DNA from 4 places in the Klebsiella sp. HN106 genome. Region 1 is predicted to be linked to each of the others. Evidence: riboswitches for the same ligand, from Rfam matches in the RefSeq annotation. Region 1 holds a riboswitch; each other region holds the start of a gene.
What was found. A riboswitch is a leader RNA that binds a small molecule or an ion and turns the genes downstream of it on or off. The one in region 1 is predicted to bind thiamine pyrophosphate.
Positions count from the first base shown of each region.

Region 1 (3,204 bases):
CGTATGCAGCTCGGCAAACTGCGCTTCGTCGTTGGCGTCCTGAATCGAGCCGGGGCGCAGGCCATCGCCCAATGACAGCGAGACGTCATAGGCGGCGCAGATTTCGCAGATTTCACGGAAATGTTGGTAGAGGAAGTTCTCCTGGTGATGGGATAAGCACCATTTCGCCATGATTGAGCCGCCGCGGGAGACGATGCCGGTCAGGCGCCTGGCGGTCATCGGCACGTAGCGCAGCAGCACGCCCGCATGGATAGTGAAGTAGTCCACCCCTTGTTCCGCCTGTTCGAGCAGCGTGTCGCGGAAGGCTTCCCAGGTAAGATCTTCGGCGATCCCGTTTACCTTCTCTAACGCCTGGTAGATCGGCACGGTACCGATCGGTACCGGACTATTGCGCAGGATCCACTCGCGGGTCTCATGAATATAGCGGCCGGTGGAAAGGTCCATAACCGTATCCGCTCCCCAGCGCGTCGCCCACACCAGCTTCTCGACCTCTTCTTCTATCGACGAGGTGACCGCGGAGTTACCAATATTGGCGTTAACCTTCACGAGGAAGTTGCGGCCGATGATCATCGGCTCGGATTCCGGATGATTTATATTGGCCGGGATAATCGCGCGCCCGGCGGCAACTTCAGCGCGCACAAATTCCGGGGTGATATTCTCCGGCAGCCGCGCGCCAAACCCGACGCCCGGATGCTGCTGGCGCAGCACTTCGCCACGAATGCGTTCGCGACCCATATTTTCGCGAATGGCGATGAATTCCATCTCAGGAGTGACAATCCCCTGACGGGCATAGTGCAGCTGCGTCACGCATTTCCCGACGATGGCGCGCCTGGGCGTAAGCAGACCGGAAAAGCGCAGCGCGTTAAGACCATCATCCGCCAGCCGTTCTCTGGTATAGGCTGAACTGCGATCGCTAAGCGTTTCGCAGTCGCGACGCGCATCAATCCACGGCTGACGCAGTTTCGCCAGACCCTGCTGAACGTTTATCGCGATGTGCGGATCGCCATAGGCGCCGGACGTATCGTAGACCGGGATGGCTTCGTTTGCTTCATACTGAGGATGGTCTTTGCTGCCGCCGATAAGCGTCGGGCTCAGCTGAATTTCGCGCATCGGCACGCGAATATCTTCCTGCGAACCGCGGATATAGATGCGCTGCGAATTGGGAAATGCGGTGCCTTCCAGGGTGTCGATAAAGCGCTGGGCGTGTTCGCGTTGCTCTCGACGCGTAAGTGATGTTGTAGACATAGCTCATTCCAGTTAAACAGGATATGGCTTGCCAGACGACGGATGGAGTAACAGATGCGATCGGCCATGAAGAGGCAGATGCTAAACGCAGTTTACTCTTGTTCCCTTCGCAGGTATTAGCCTGATCAGGTTCCGCGGATCCCGAATTAACGGTCTCAGCCTTTTCCAGTGGGGAAAATGGGCACTCCGACAAGATGACATCCCCTCTCAGCGAGGGGGAATGTATGTAAACTACGCGTTAATGGCTCACAACTCAAGCGGTCGGCGCGATATTGTCGCTAACGTTGTCTTTTCGACTGTGGGCTACGGCGAGGGCAATCAGCGAATCTTCCAGCGCAAAACGGGCTTCCAGCGCTTCACCGATGTCCGATAGCGCCTGCTGGAACTCAAGATAGTTATCGTGATCGATAGCGTTTTCGAGGCAGGAATCGTAATAATCCATGATCTGCTGGGTATTAGCCTGCAGCTGTGGATAAATCTTAGTGGCGGCTAAAAGTGGCGTATCGCCTTCCAATTCGCCGATAAAGCGTTCATAAATATTAAAATGGCCGGAGGAGAGGTAGTCCACCAGGCTTTGGCAAAAATCATCCAGCGCTTTCTCATTAAGCCGCATAAATGATTCTTTGCCAGGCTTCAGGCCAACCAGGTTGTAGTAAGCCACAAGCAAATGCTTACGTACTTGTAGCCAGCGATCGACCAGTTTATTGCTGCCTCCAACACGTTCCGTCAGGTTTTCCAGCTGGTTTAACATGGTTGACTCCGCAAGGTTTTAAGAGAAATACGTTGCTCACCAAAATGTAAATTTAATGTTAAAAGTGCCAGTAAAATGAAGGTAGTGCAATAGATATGGATCGTATTATTGAAAAATTAGATCGCGGCTGGTGGATTGTCAGCCACGAACAGAAATTATGGTTACCCGATGGGGAATTACCATATGGCGAAGCGGTAAATTTTAATCTTGCCGGGCAAACCGCGCTGCGAATAGGCGAATGGCAGGGCGAACCGGTGTGGCTGGTGCGCCAGGATCGTCGCCATGAGATGGGATCGCTGCGTCAGGTGCTCGATCAGGATGCTGGCCTTTTTCAACTGGCGGGACGCGGGATCCAGCTGGCGGAGTTCTACCGCTCGCATAAATTCTGCGGCTACTGCGGCCATCCCATGCACCCCAGCAAAACCGAGTGGGCAATGCTATGCAGCCACTGCCGCGAACGCTACTACCCGCAAATCGCCCCGTGCATTATCGTCGCCATCCGTCGGGATGATTCTATCCTGCTGGCGCAGCATACTCGCCATCGCAACGGCGTGCATACGGTGCTGGCCGGATTTGTCGAAGTTGGCGAAACCCTGGAGCAGACCGTTGCCCGCGAAGTGATGGAGGAGAGCGGCATCAAGGTGAAAAACCTGCGCTATGTAACCTCCCAGCCCTGGCCGTTCCCGCAATCGCTGATGACCGCGTTTATGGCCGAGTACGATAGCGGCGAGATTGTCATCGACAAGAAAGAGCTGCTGGAGGCGGGATGGTATCGCTATGACAATCTGCCGCTTTTGCCGCCGCCGGGCACCGTGGCGCGCCGTCTGATTGAAGATACCGTGGCGATGTGTCGGGCAGAGTATGAGTGACATGTTACATACACTTTATCCTTCAAACTGCCTCTTTGTTGGCTGCTTTCACTTGCCCCAGTCACTTACTTGAGTAAGCTCCTGGGGTTCATTCAATTGCCGCCTTGGTCCACTTTGAATGATTTTGTGTATAAACTTGGCGCATCAACGCTAAAGGAATGTAAAAATGACCGAACTGAAGAACGATCGTTACCTGCGCGCGCTGCTACGCCAGCCGGTTGATGTCACCCCGGTGTGGATGATGCGTCAGGCGGGCCGCTATTTACCGGAATATAAGGCCACCCGCGCCGAAGCGGGCGATTTTATGTCGCTGTGTAAAAACGCAGAGCTGGCCTGTGA
Region 1 covers NZ_JBLURD010000026.1:21,119-24,322, forward strand. The annotation lists gene thiC (phosphomethylpyrimidine synthase ThiC) at 1-1,245, opposite strand, end outside; TPP riboswitch at 1,331-1,444, opposite strand; gene ACSIPU_RS28775 (Rsd/AlgQ family anti-sigma factor) at 1,499-1,996, opposite strand; gene nudC (NAD(+) diphosphatase) at 2,092-2,865, shown strand; gene hemE (uroporphyrinogen decarboxylase) at 3,032-3,204, shown strand, end outside.

Region 2 (3,204 bases), on a different contig from region 1:
TCAGCCCCGGCGACAGGAAACATCCCGCCAGCGAGCGGCGTTCGAGGGCATCGGAGCGGCTGCCGCGCGGATGCACGCTGGCGATCGTTTCACCGACGATCCCGACGTCGGCCTCGCGGATTTCTCCGGTGGCCATGTCGACAATCTGCGCGTCGGTTAATAATAAATCGAACGGGGATTCTCCGCGCGCGGCCTGGACGGCGCGGCGGCGGGTTTCAGCACTGCTGGACATAACAACTCCGGCACAAGGATAATGGGGATACTCTAGGGGCAGAGCAAACGTTTGCCCAGATGAATAAATTTATCGCCCGATAACTTCGGGTTATTCTGCATGCTCACCGTTGACGAAAACATGATGACCGAACCCTGGCAGCGGCTGCCCGCGCTCTCTCTCAAGCAGATTCAGTACTTTGTGACCCTGGCCCAGCTGCGTCACTTCACCGACACCGCTAACCGGCTGGCTATCAGCCAGCCGGCGCTAAGCAGCGCGCTGCGGCAAATCGAGACGGTGCTCGGCGGCAAGCTGGTCAACCGTACCGCTTCGGCGGTGACCTTAACCGAGCTGGGGGCGGCGATTTTGCCCCACGCCCGGCGAGTGTTGAGCGTGGCGCAGCTGGCTTTTCAGGATATGCAGCAGATAGTCGAAGCCGGCGGCGACGGAACGGTGCGTATTGGCTTAGTGCCTTCGGTGAGTTCGCTGCTGTTTCCGCTGCTGCCGCAAACGCTGGCCCAGGCGTTTCCGCGCCTGAGGGTGGAGTTTCACGATCAGACCAACGACGCCCTGTTCTGCGAGCTGCAGTCGGGAAAGATAGATTTTGCCGTTGGCGCAATAGACAGTTCGTTACCGCCTGAGCTGCAGGTTTATCCTCTGCGCGAAGATCCGTTTGTGGCGGTGCTGCACGGCGACGATCCGCTGGCCGGGCAGCCGCATCTGCCGTGGAAGCTGCTCGCGGGGCGCGATATCGCGGTGTTTTCAAAGGGCAATATTCAGCGTCTGGTCGGCGCGCTGGCCGAGAGCCATCGCCTCACGCTGAATACGCGTTATCAGGTTGACTATATCGAGACGCTTTACGGCCTGGTGCGCTCGCGGCTGGCGGTGGCGATTCTGCCTGAGCTTTATACTACCCACCTTCAGGATCCGGTGTTAAAGGTGGCGCAGCTTCAGCAGCCCGCGCTGACGCGAACCGTGGCACTGATGCGCGGACCGCAGCCTCTGCCGCCGCTGATCGAGGAATGTTTTGCACTATTACTGAGTTCGCTGCGGGAAGTGAATCTATAGCGGGCGTTGCTCTCTCTACGGCTTGTGGTGAAATGCGAGAGAGGTAACGAAATAGTTTTTGTACCCTTTAAAATCAAAGGGTTATGCCTCTTTAAAAAATTAATTTGTTGCAGAAATGTCAGTAGATTATTCCGTGCGAATAAAGTTGATATAAAACAATAGGATACATTTAGAGAGTTCCCCGCGCGAGCGGGGATAAACCGGGCGCGCCAGGCCCTGGAAAATCTCAGACAGAGAGTTCCCCGCGCGAGCGGGGATAGTCCTTCCCCATGCATGTTGGAACAAATCTTGCCGAGCCGGGCCAGCTTGCGTTGTCCGGCGACTTACCGTAACCTGCCCGCTGAGAACGTTTTTATCTCTCAATGACTCGGGGTGCCCTTCCTTGTGAAGGCTGAGAAAAACCCGTACCACCTGATCTGGATAATGCCAGCGTAGGGAAGTCAGAGACCGCAGGGTCGTCGCTTCTTCATCGCCTGGCGGGAGCAAACGATGTCTGACCTGCTGAACCCCGCGCATATTGCCCATCTGCGGCACCTTTTTCACCGCCATTCTCCCCTTGTTCACTGCATGACCAACGACGTGGTGCAGACCTTTACCGCCAACGTCCTGTTAGCGATTGGCGCATCGCCGGCGATGGTTATCGATCCGGACGAAGCCAGCCAGTTTGCCGCCATTGCCGATGCGCTGCTGATTAATGTCGGCACGCTGACCGTTGAGCGTGCGGAGGCGATGCGCGCGGCGGCGCGTAGCGCAACGCAGGCGGGCAAACCCTGGACGCTGGACCCGGTAGCGGTCGGCGCGCTGACCTTACGGACAGAATTTTGTCTGGAGCTGCTAGCGCTGCAGCCTGCCGCCGTTCGCGGTAATGCGTCGGAAATCATGGCGCTGGCCGGAATGAGCGGCGGCGGGCGCGGCGTCGATACGACCGATACCGCCGCCGCAGCGCTGCCCGCAGCCCAGGCGTTAGCCCGCCAGCTGAATACCGTGGTCGCGGTGACCGGGGAGGTTGATTACGTCACCGACGGCCAGCGCATTCGCATGGTCACCGGCGGCGATCCGCTGATGACCCGGGTGGTCGGCACCGGCTGCGCGCTGTCGGCGGTGGTTGCCGCCGCTGCGGCGATGCCCGGCGATCGGCTGGAGAACGTGGCCGCGGCCTGCGGGCTGATGAAGCTCGCGGGGGGGAAAGCGGCGCAGCAGGGCGGCCCCGGCAGCTTTACTCCCGCCTTCCTCGATGCGCTCTATGCGGGAGGCGATCTGTGAAACGAATTAATGCGCTAACCATCGCCGGCACCGACCCGAGCGGCGGTGCGGGGATCCAGGCGGATCTCAAAACCTTCTCGGCGCTGGGGGCATACGGCTGCTCGGTCATCACCGCGCTGGTGGCGCAAAACACCCTTGGCGTCCAGTCGGTTTATCGTATAGAGCCTGATTTTGTCGCCGCGCAGCTCGATTCCGTCTTCAGCGATGTGCGCATCGATACCACCAAAATCGGGATGCTGGCGGAAACTGATATCGTTGAAGCGGTGGCGGAACGGCTGGCGCGTTATCAGATTAAAAATGTGGTGCTGGATACGGTCATGTTGGCGAAAAGCGGCGATCCGCTGCTCTCGGCGTCGGCGGTGGAAACGCTGCGCCAGCGCCTGCTGCCGCAGGTCTCGCTGATCACTCCGAACCTGCCGGAAGCGGCGGCGCTGCTGGATGCGCCGCATGCCAGAACGGAACAGGAGATGCTGGAGCAGGGCAGAGCGCTGCTGGGCATGGGCTGTGGAGCGGTATTAATGAAAGGCGGCCATCTCGATGATGCGGAAAGCCCGGACTGGCTGTTTACCCGCGAAGAGGAGCGGCGTTTTACCGCGCCGAGAGTCCAGACTAAAAATACCCACGGTACCGGCTGTACGCTATCGGCGGCGCTGGCGGCCCTG
Region 2 covers NZ_JBLURD010000001.1:1,303,213-1,306,416, reverse strand. The annotation lists gene ACSIPU_RS06115 (adenine deaminase) at 1-232, opposite strand, end outside; gene ACSIPU_RS06110 (LysR family transcriptional regulator) at 353-1,279, shown strand; TPP riboswitch at 1,638-1,734, shown strand; gene thiM (hydroxyethylthiazole kinase) at 1,769-2,542, shown strand; gene thiD (bifunctional hydroxymethylpyrimidine kinase/phosphomethylpyrimidine kinase) at 2,539-3,204, shown strand, end outside.
Region 2: linked by a shared signal. The riboswitch ahead of thiM (hydroxyethylthiazole kinase) and the one ahead of thiC (phosphomethylpyrimidine synthase ThiC) in region 1 are both predicted to bind thiamine pyrophosphate.

Region 3 (3,204 bases), on a different contig from region 1:
CGCAGCGCCGATCAGCGCCGTGTCGCACAGCCGGCTATATAGCCGGTCGTCGGGATCGCGCCAGCCGCGGATATGACTGGCCCCGATGGCGAGCGCTTTACTCAGGCGCTGGCTAAGCAACACCAGCCCGAGACAGCAGATCATCTGGATAAGCGCCAGCATCGCCGCGCGCGCCGGGTCGTAGTCGAAATTGAGAGCCTGGTAAATCGCCAGCTCGATCGTCGTGGCCCGCGGTCCTCCGCCCAGCGACAGCACGGTTGCAAAGCTGGCGAAACAGAGCATAAAGATCAGCGCCGCAACGGGCGGGATTTGCCGCCGCAGCCACGGCCATTCAACCAGCCGGAAAAAGACGTAGCCGCGCATGCCGAGCTGGGCGGCGATTTGCCGCTGCTCGCCGGGGATATTTTCCAGCGTCTGCAGCAGCAGGCGCGTAGCCATCGGCATATTAAAGAACACGTGCGCCAGCAGGATCCCCTGTAGCCCGTAGGGCGAGAATTCCCACTGCCAGCCGAACGCGTTGCATAATTCAGCCAGCCATCCCTGACGACCGTAGACGCTCAGAATACCGAAGACCGCCACCAGTACCGGCAGGATTAAGGTCATCGCGCAAAGGCGCAGCAGCAGCGTGCGCCCGGGGAAACGTCGCCGGTACAGAGCGCGGGCGAGGAAGATTGCCGGTAGCACCGAAAAAAGCGCGGAAAGGAAGGCCTGCCAGAAGGAGAAACGCACCACGTGCCAGAGATAGCCGTCGCTGATAAGCGCTTTCCAGGTGGTCTCCGGGGCGCTGAACCATAGCGCCAGAAAGGCGGCCAGCGCCACGACGACCAGAACGATGGCCGCCGTGAGTCCCGGCAGGAGCCAGCCGAAAGCTAGCGGCTGACGGCGCGTTGCCATGCGCTAATCCAGTTCTGACGTTCGGCGGCCACCTGTTGCGGTGTAAATTCGAGGGTCGTCTGCGGTTTCATCAGCGCGTCAAAGCCTGGCGGAAGCGCAACCTGAGTGACCGGATACATCCAGTTGCCGGTGGGGATCGCATTCTGGAAGCCCGGCGATACCATAAATTTGAGGAATTTTTCCGCCAGTTCCGGCTGCTTGCTGGCCGCGGTGCGGGCGGCGACTTCGACCTGCAAATAGTGTCCTTCAGCGAAGTTTGCCGCGGCGTAGTTATCCTTCTTCTCTTCGATAATGTGGTAAGCCGGGGAGGTGGTGTAGCTCAGCACCAGATCGCTTTCGCCTTTCAGGAACAGGCCGTAGGCTTCGCTCCAGCCTTTGGTGACGGTGACGGTTTTCGCCGCCAGCTTCTGCCAGGCTTCCGGCGCTTTATCGCCGTAGACTTTTTGCATCCACAGCAGCAGGCCCAGACCCGGCGTGCTGGTACGCGGATCTTCATAAATCACCCGCCATTTTTGCTCGCCCTCAACCAGCTCTTTCAGGCTCCTGGGCGGATTTTTCAGCTTGTTTTTATCGTAAACAAAGGCGAAATAGCCGTAATCGAACGGGACGAAGGTGTCGTTGTTCCAGCCGCCGGGTACGTTCACCGCGCTGGCAGGGACGCCGCTTTTGGCGAACAGCTTACTTTGCGAAGCCGCTTCCAGCAGGTTGTTATCCAGCCCCAGCACTACGTCGGCTTTGCTGTTTTTGCCTTCCATCCGCAGACGATTGAGCAGCGAGACGCCATCTTCCAGCGCCACGAACTTCAGCTCGCAGCCGCAGTCGGCTTCAAAGGCTTTTTTAACCGCCGGGCCAGGGCCCCAGTCGGCGGAGAATGAGTCGTAGGTATAAACGGTGAGCAGCGGTTTGGCAAAAACGGGCGCGGCGGCCAGCGCCAGCAGGGGGAGTAATTTTTTCAACACTTTGCACCTCAGAAAAAGGGGTGGCAAAGGATTTTGAGAGGGCCTCAAATCCCTTCGCCGGCGTTATCCGGATCAGGTTCGACGGGTATTTTCTCAGCCCATACGCTTTATCTTCGGGTTGTTTCCGCGCTAACCGCGCGTTGAAGCAACTTGAATGAGATTGCGTATGTTTATTAGCACCCCGTTGAGAACGGCAGTTAGTGTAATGATTTTGTCAGCGGACTGAAAGCATTACGGCTCCGGCGGCGCGAACCACGCGGATTTAAAGTCAAACCAGCCGAGCGTGTTCATACGTACGCCGCGCATACTGCGCTGCCCCTGGATCATCAGCCAGTGGTGAATGAGCGGCACCACGGTTTGATTGGCCAACAGCTGCTGGCTCCAGGTCGCCGGATTCAGCTCACCCGCGCGCCAGCGAGCGGCGTCCTGCTCCCAGTCGATGGGGATACAATTGCGAATCAGGGGAACTTCATACAGCCAGGCAAACAGGGAGAAATCGATCGGCAGCGTAAAGTTGGCGCTGTTGAGCCATACGTCGCTGACCACCTCACCGCGGTGCCACTCCTGATACTCCAGCTCCTGGATCTCCAGCTTAACCTGATGCTCGGCCAGCAGCGTCGCCATGATCCCGCCCATCACGCGATGCTCGACGTGGTCCTGGTAGTAGGTCAGCCTGACCGTTTCAAGACCGGGCGGTTTTTCACAGGCGTGGCTGCGCGCATGATGCCAGCGGGGCAGCAGGCCATACGCCGGGAACCAGTTGCCCTGATAGTGCTCGCCCGCGTGATAGAGCAGATTAGCGGGCTGGAATACATAGCTTAGCCACTGGCGTACCGCGCTGTTCGCGCCGAGCGGGCTACGGGCATCGAACAGCAGGTAATAACACCCCTCTTCCAGACGGCTTTCCACCGCCTTTTCGCTTTGCGTGGTGCCCTGTAACGTTAACCCACCGTTGGGCTCTTCGCTGATTTCCGGCAGAACCCAGACGTTCACTTCATCGATCAGTGCCCGGTAGCCGAAATAGTCATCGAAGGCGTGAATTTTGAGCTGGTTCTGATTATTACGCACAACCGAGTAAGGCCCTGTCCCCACGGGGATGCTGGAGAAATTCTCCATCGTACGCCACTCATGCGGAAGGATCATGGCCGGTACCTGGCTTAACAACCACGGTAGCCAGCGGTCGGGTTGGCTGAGATGAATGTCGAGAGTCCAGGCGGTGGGGGAGTCGATACGCTCGATGTGAGAGAAGAGCGGCAGCGTGTTACTGCGCTGCAGGGAGGTGATGACATCCTCCATCTCCAGCTCACGCCCATGGTGAAAATGAATGCCTGGACGCAGAAAAAAACGCCAG
Region 3 covers NZ_JBLURD010000010.1:7,716-10,919, forward strand. The annotation lists gene thiP (thiamine/thiamine pyrophosphate ABC transporter permease ThiP) at 1-894, opposite strand, end outside; gene thiB (thiamine ABC transporter substrate binding subunit) at 870-1,853, opposite strand; TPP riboswitch at 1,885-2,047, opposite strand; gene sgrR (HTH-type transcriptional regulator SgrR) at 2,085-3,204, opposite strand, start outside.
Region 3: linked by a shared signal. The riboswitch ahead of thiB (thiamine ABC transporter substrate binding subunit) and the one ahead of thiC (phosphomethylpyrimidine synthase ThiC) in region 1 are both predicted to bind thiamine pyrophosphate.

Region 4 (3,204 bases), on a different contig from region 1:
CTCCGCGGCGCTGCGCGACGGCACGTTTACCCTGCTGGCAGGGGCCTTCGATATTGACGCTCAGCGCGGGCGTGAGTTTGGCCAGCAGCTGGGCGTGGAGGCCGGGCGCTGTTACCCCGACTACGAAACGCTGTTTCGCGAAGAGGCCGCGCGGGAGGACGGTATTGAAGCCGTTTCCATCGCTACGCCGAACAATACCCACTACGCCATTTGCCGCGCAGCGCTGGAGGCCGGATTGCATGTGGTCTGCGAAAAACCGCTCTGTTTTACCGGCGAAGAGGCCGATGCGCTGGTGGCCCTGAGCGAAAAACAGCGCAAAATCGTCGGCGTGACTTACGGCTACGCCGGTCATCAGCTGATTCTGCAGGCGCGGCAGATGATTGAGCAGGGGCTGCTGGGCGAGATCCGCATTATCAATATGCAGTTCGCCCACGGTTTTCATAACCAGCCTGTGGAGCAGGAAAACCCCAGTACCCGCTGGCGAGTGGACCCGAAGTTTGTTGGCCCCAGCTACGTTCTGGGCGATCTCGCCACTCACCCGCTGTTTCTGGCGGAGACCATGGCGCCGAAGCTCAATATCACTCGCCTGATGTGCTCCCGCCAGAGCTTTGTCAAAAGCCGCGCGCCGCTGGAGGATAACGCGCATGTGCTGATGGAGTACGACAACGGCGCCGTGGGTTCGATGTGGTGCTCGGCGGTCAACAGCGGCTCAATGCACGGGCAGAAAGTCCGTATCGTCGGAGAAAAAGCCAGCCTTGAGTGGTGGGATGAACAGCCGAATCAGCTGCGCTATGAGATTCAGGGCGAGCCGGTGCGCATTCTCGAACGCGGTATGCCCTATCTGGACCCGCTGGCTCTGCACGATGACCGGATCGGCGGTGGCCATCCCGAAGGGCTGTTTGAGGCCTGGTCGAATTTGTACCGCCGCTTCGCCATCGCCATGGATGCTACCGATCGTTGCGACACTGCTTTGCTGGAAAACTTCTGGTACCCGGATGCCAAAGCCGGTGCGCTCGGCGTGCATTGGGTTGAGAACTGCGTACGTTCAGCAGACAGTGGCGCCCGCTGGGTCGATTTCCATTAATCCATAAATAATATTTGCCGGGGGGGCGGCTGACGCCTTGCCCGGCCAAAGAGAATCGGGCCGTTCTGCGCCCGGCAAGACGCCAGCCGCCACCGGGCCAAAATGACGCACAACGGCCATTTATCGCAGTGTCTTAACGTGACAGTGTCACCAATTTTCGGCAAGTTCACAGCATTGTAATCAAAAAGCGAATGTCGTATAACAGGTGCCAAACCGAGGGGTGTCCCGTGAGGGCTGAGATGGCGTAAGCCGAACCCTTTGAACCTGATCTGGGTCATGCCAGCGAAGGGACGGGTCGGCATTTCCGCCAGTTTTGCGCCATTGCCTGTTCACACTTCATTCAGCACGCCCGGATCTCCCTATTATCAGGAGGTCCTGTGATTCTTCCCGCATTTACTCAGGGTATTTATGGTCGTCTGCGCCTGCAGGCCGGTGCTGACTGGCAGCGCTACGTCGCCCATCCCTTCCTGCGCCAGCTTGCCGATGGCACCCTTCCCGAACCCGCTTTTCGTCGCTATCTGACGCAGGACTACCTGTTCCTGATCCACTTTGCCCGCAGCTACGCGCTGCTGGTGAGCAAGCTGCGTACCCTCGCGGAAATGCGCGTTGCCGCCGCGTCCATGAACGCCATTCTCGACGAACTGCCGCTGCACGTCGGCTACTGTACGGGATGGGGGCTGGATGAAGCGACGATGGCGGCTGAAGAGGAAGCCGCTGAAACGGTAAATTATACCCGCTACGTACTGGACATTGGCCACGCCGGCGATGCGCTGGATCTACTGGCGGCGCTGATGCCCTGCGTGGCCGGCTATGCGGAAATCGGCCTCGGTCTGCTGCACGACCCGGCGACCCGGCTGACTGCCAACCCGTATGCCTCGTGGATCCGCAACTACGGTGATGAGGGCTACCTTAACGGCGTCAATGCAGCCTTAAACCTGCTGGAAACCCTCTGGCAGCAGCGCGGCGGCGAAGCGCGTTTTGCCGAACTCAGCGCCATTTTCACGACCGCTACGCGCCTGGAGGCTAACTTCTGGCAAATGGGCCTTAACGTCCTCGCGGAGCGCCAGGCGTGATGGCTCCCGGCATCGAAGTACGCGGACTGAGCCTGCGCTTTGGTTTGCGACCGATCTTCGACAATTTGACGTTTTCTATTCCCGGCGGCCAGTGGAGCTCGCTGCTGGGGGCCAGCGGCGCCGGTAAAACCAGCCTCCTGCGCATCATCTCCGGGCTGGCGAAAGCCTCTGGGGGCGAAGTTCGCGCCAGCGATGGCCTGCCGATTGCCGGACGCCTGGCGTGGATGGGGCAAAAAGATCTGCTTTACCCGTGGCTAAGCGTGCGCGACAACGTCTCGCTGGGGGCGCGCCTGCGCGGGGAGCGCATCGATCACCTGCGCGTCACCACGCTGCTACAGCAGGTTGGGCTTGAACACTGCGCCGATGACCGCCCGGCCGCTCTCTCCGGCGGCATGCGTCAGCGTGCGGCGCTGGCGCGTACGCTCTACGAAGACCGGCCCATCGTGCTGATGGACGAGCCCTTTTCCGCGCTCGACACGATTACCCGCACGCGTATTCAGTCCCTGGCCGCCCGGCTGTTGGTGAACCGGACCGTTGTACTGATCACCCACGATCCGATGGAAGCCTGCCGTCTGAGCCACCGTCTGCTCGTCCTTTCCCCGGCCCCCGGCGGGATTGACGACACGCATCGCTTGTCCGGCATACCGCCGCGCGCGCCGGACGATCCGGCGCTATTAGCCGGTCAGGCGGAGTTGCTGCAACAGCTGATAAGGGCTAACGAATGAGCGCAAAACTGTTTCGCGCCGCCGTGGTGTTCTGCGGCCTGCTCCTGATTTGGTGGCTGGTGACCCGCAGCGGCATTCCCGCCTTTCTGCTGCCTTCGCCTTCGGCGGTGGCAAGCGCCCTGTGGGTTAACCGCGCCTACCTCGGTGGGCACACGCTGATCACATTAAGCGAGATCCTCAGCGGTCTCGCGCTCGGCGTTCTGCTCGGCGTGATACTGGCGCTGTGCATGATTGTTTCGCCGCGCCTTCAGCGTTGGCTGATGCCGTTGGTGCTGACCAGCCAGGCGATCCCGGTCTTTGCCCTTGCCCCGCTGCTGGTACT
Region 4 covers NZ_JBLURD010000001.1:303,738-306,941, reverse strand. The annotation lists gene ACSIPU_RS01435 (Gfo/Idh/MocA family protein) at 1-1,084, shown strand, start outside; TPP riboswitch at 1,291-1,392, shown strand; gene ACSIPU_RS01430 (TenA family protein) at 1,462-2,157, shown strand; gene ACSIPU_RS01425 (ABC transporter ATP-binding protein) at 2,154-2,882, shown strand; gene ACSIPU_RS01420 (ABC transporter permease) at 2,879-3,204, shown strand, end outside.
Region 4: linked by a shared signal. The riboswitch ahead of ACSIPU_RS01430 (TenA family protein) and the one ahead of thiC (phosphomethylpyrimidine synthase ThiC) in region 1 are both predicted to bind thiamine pyrophosphate.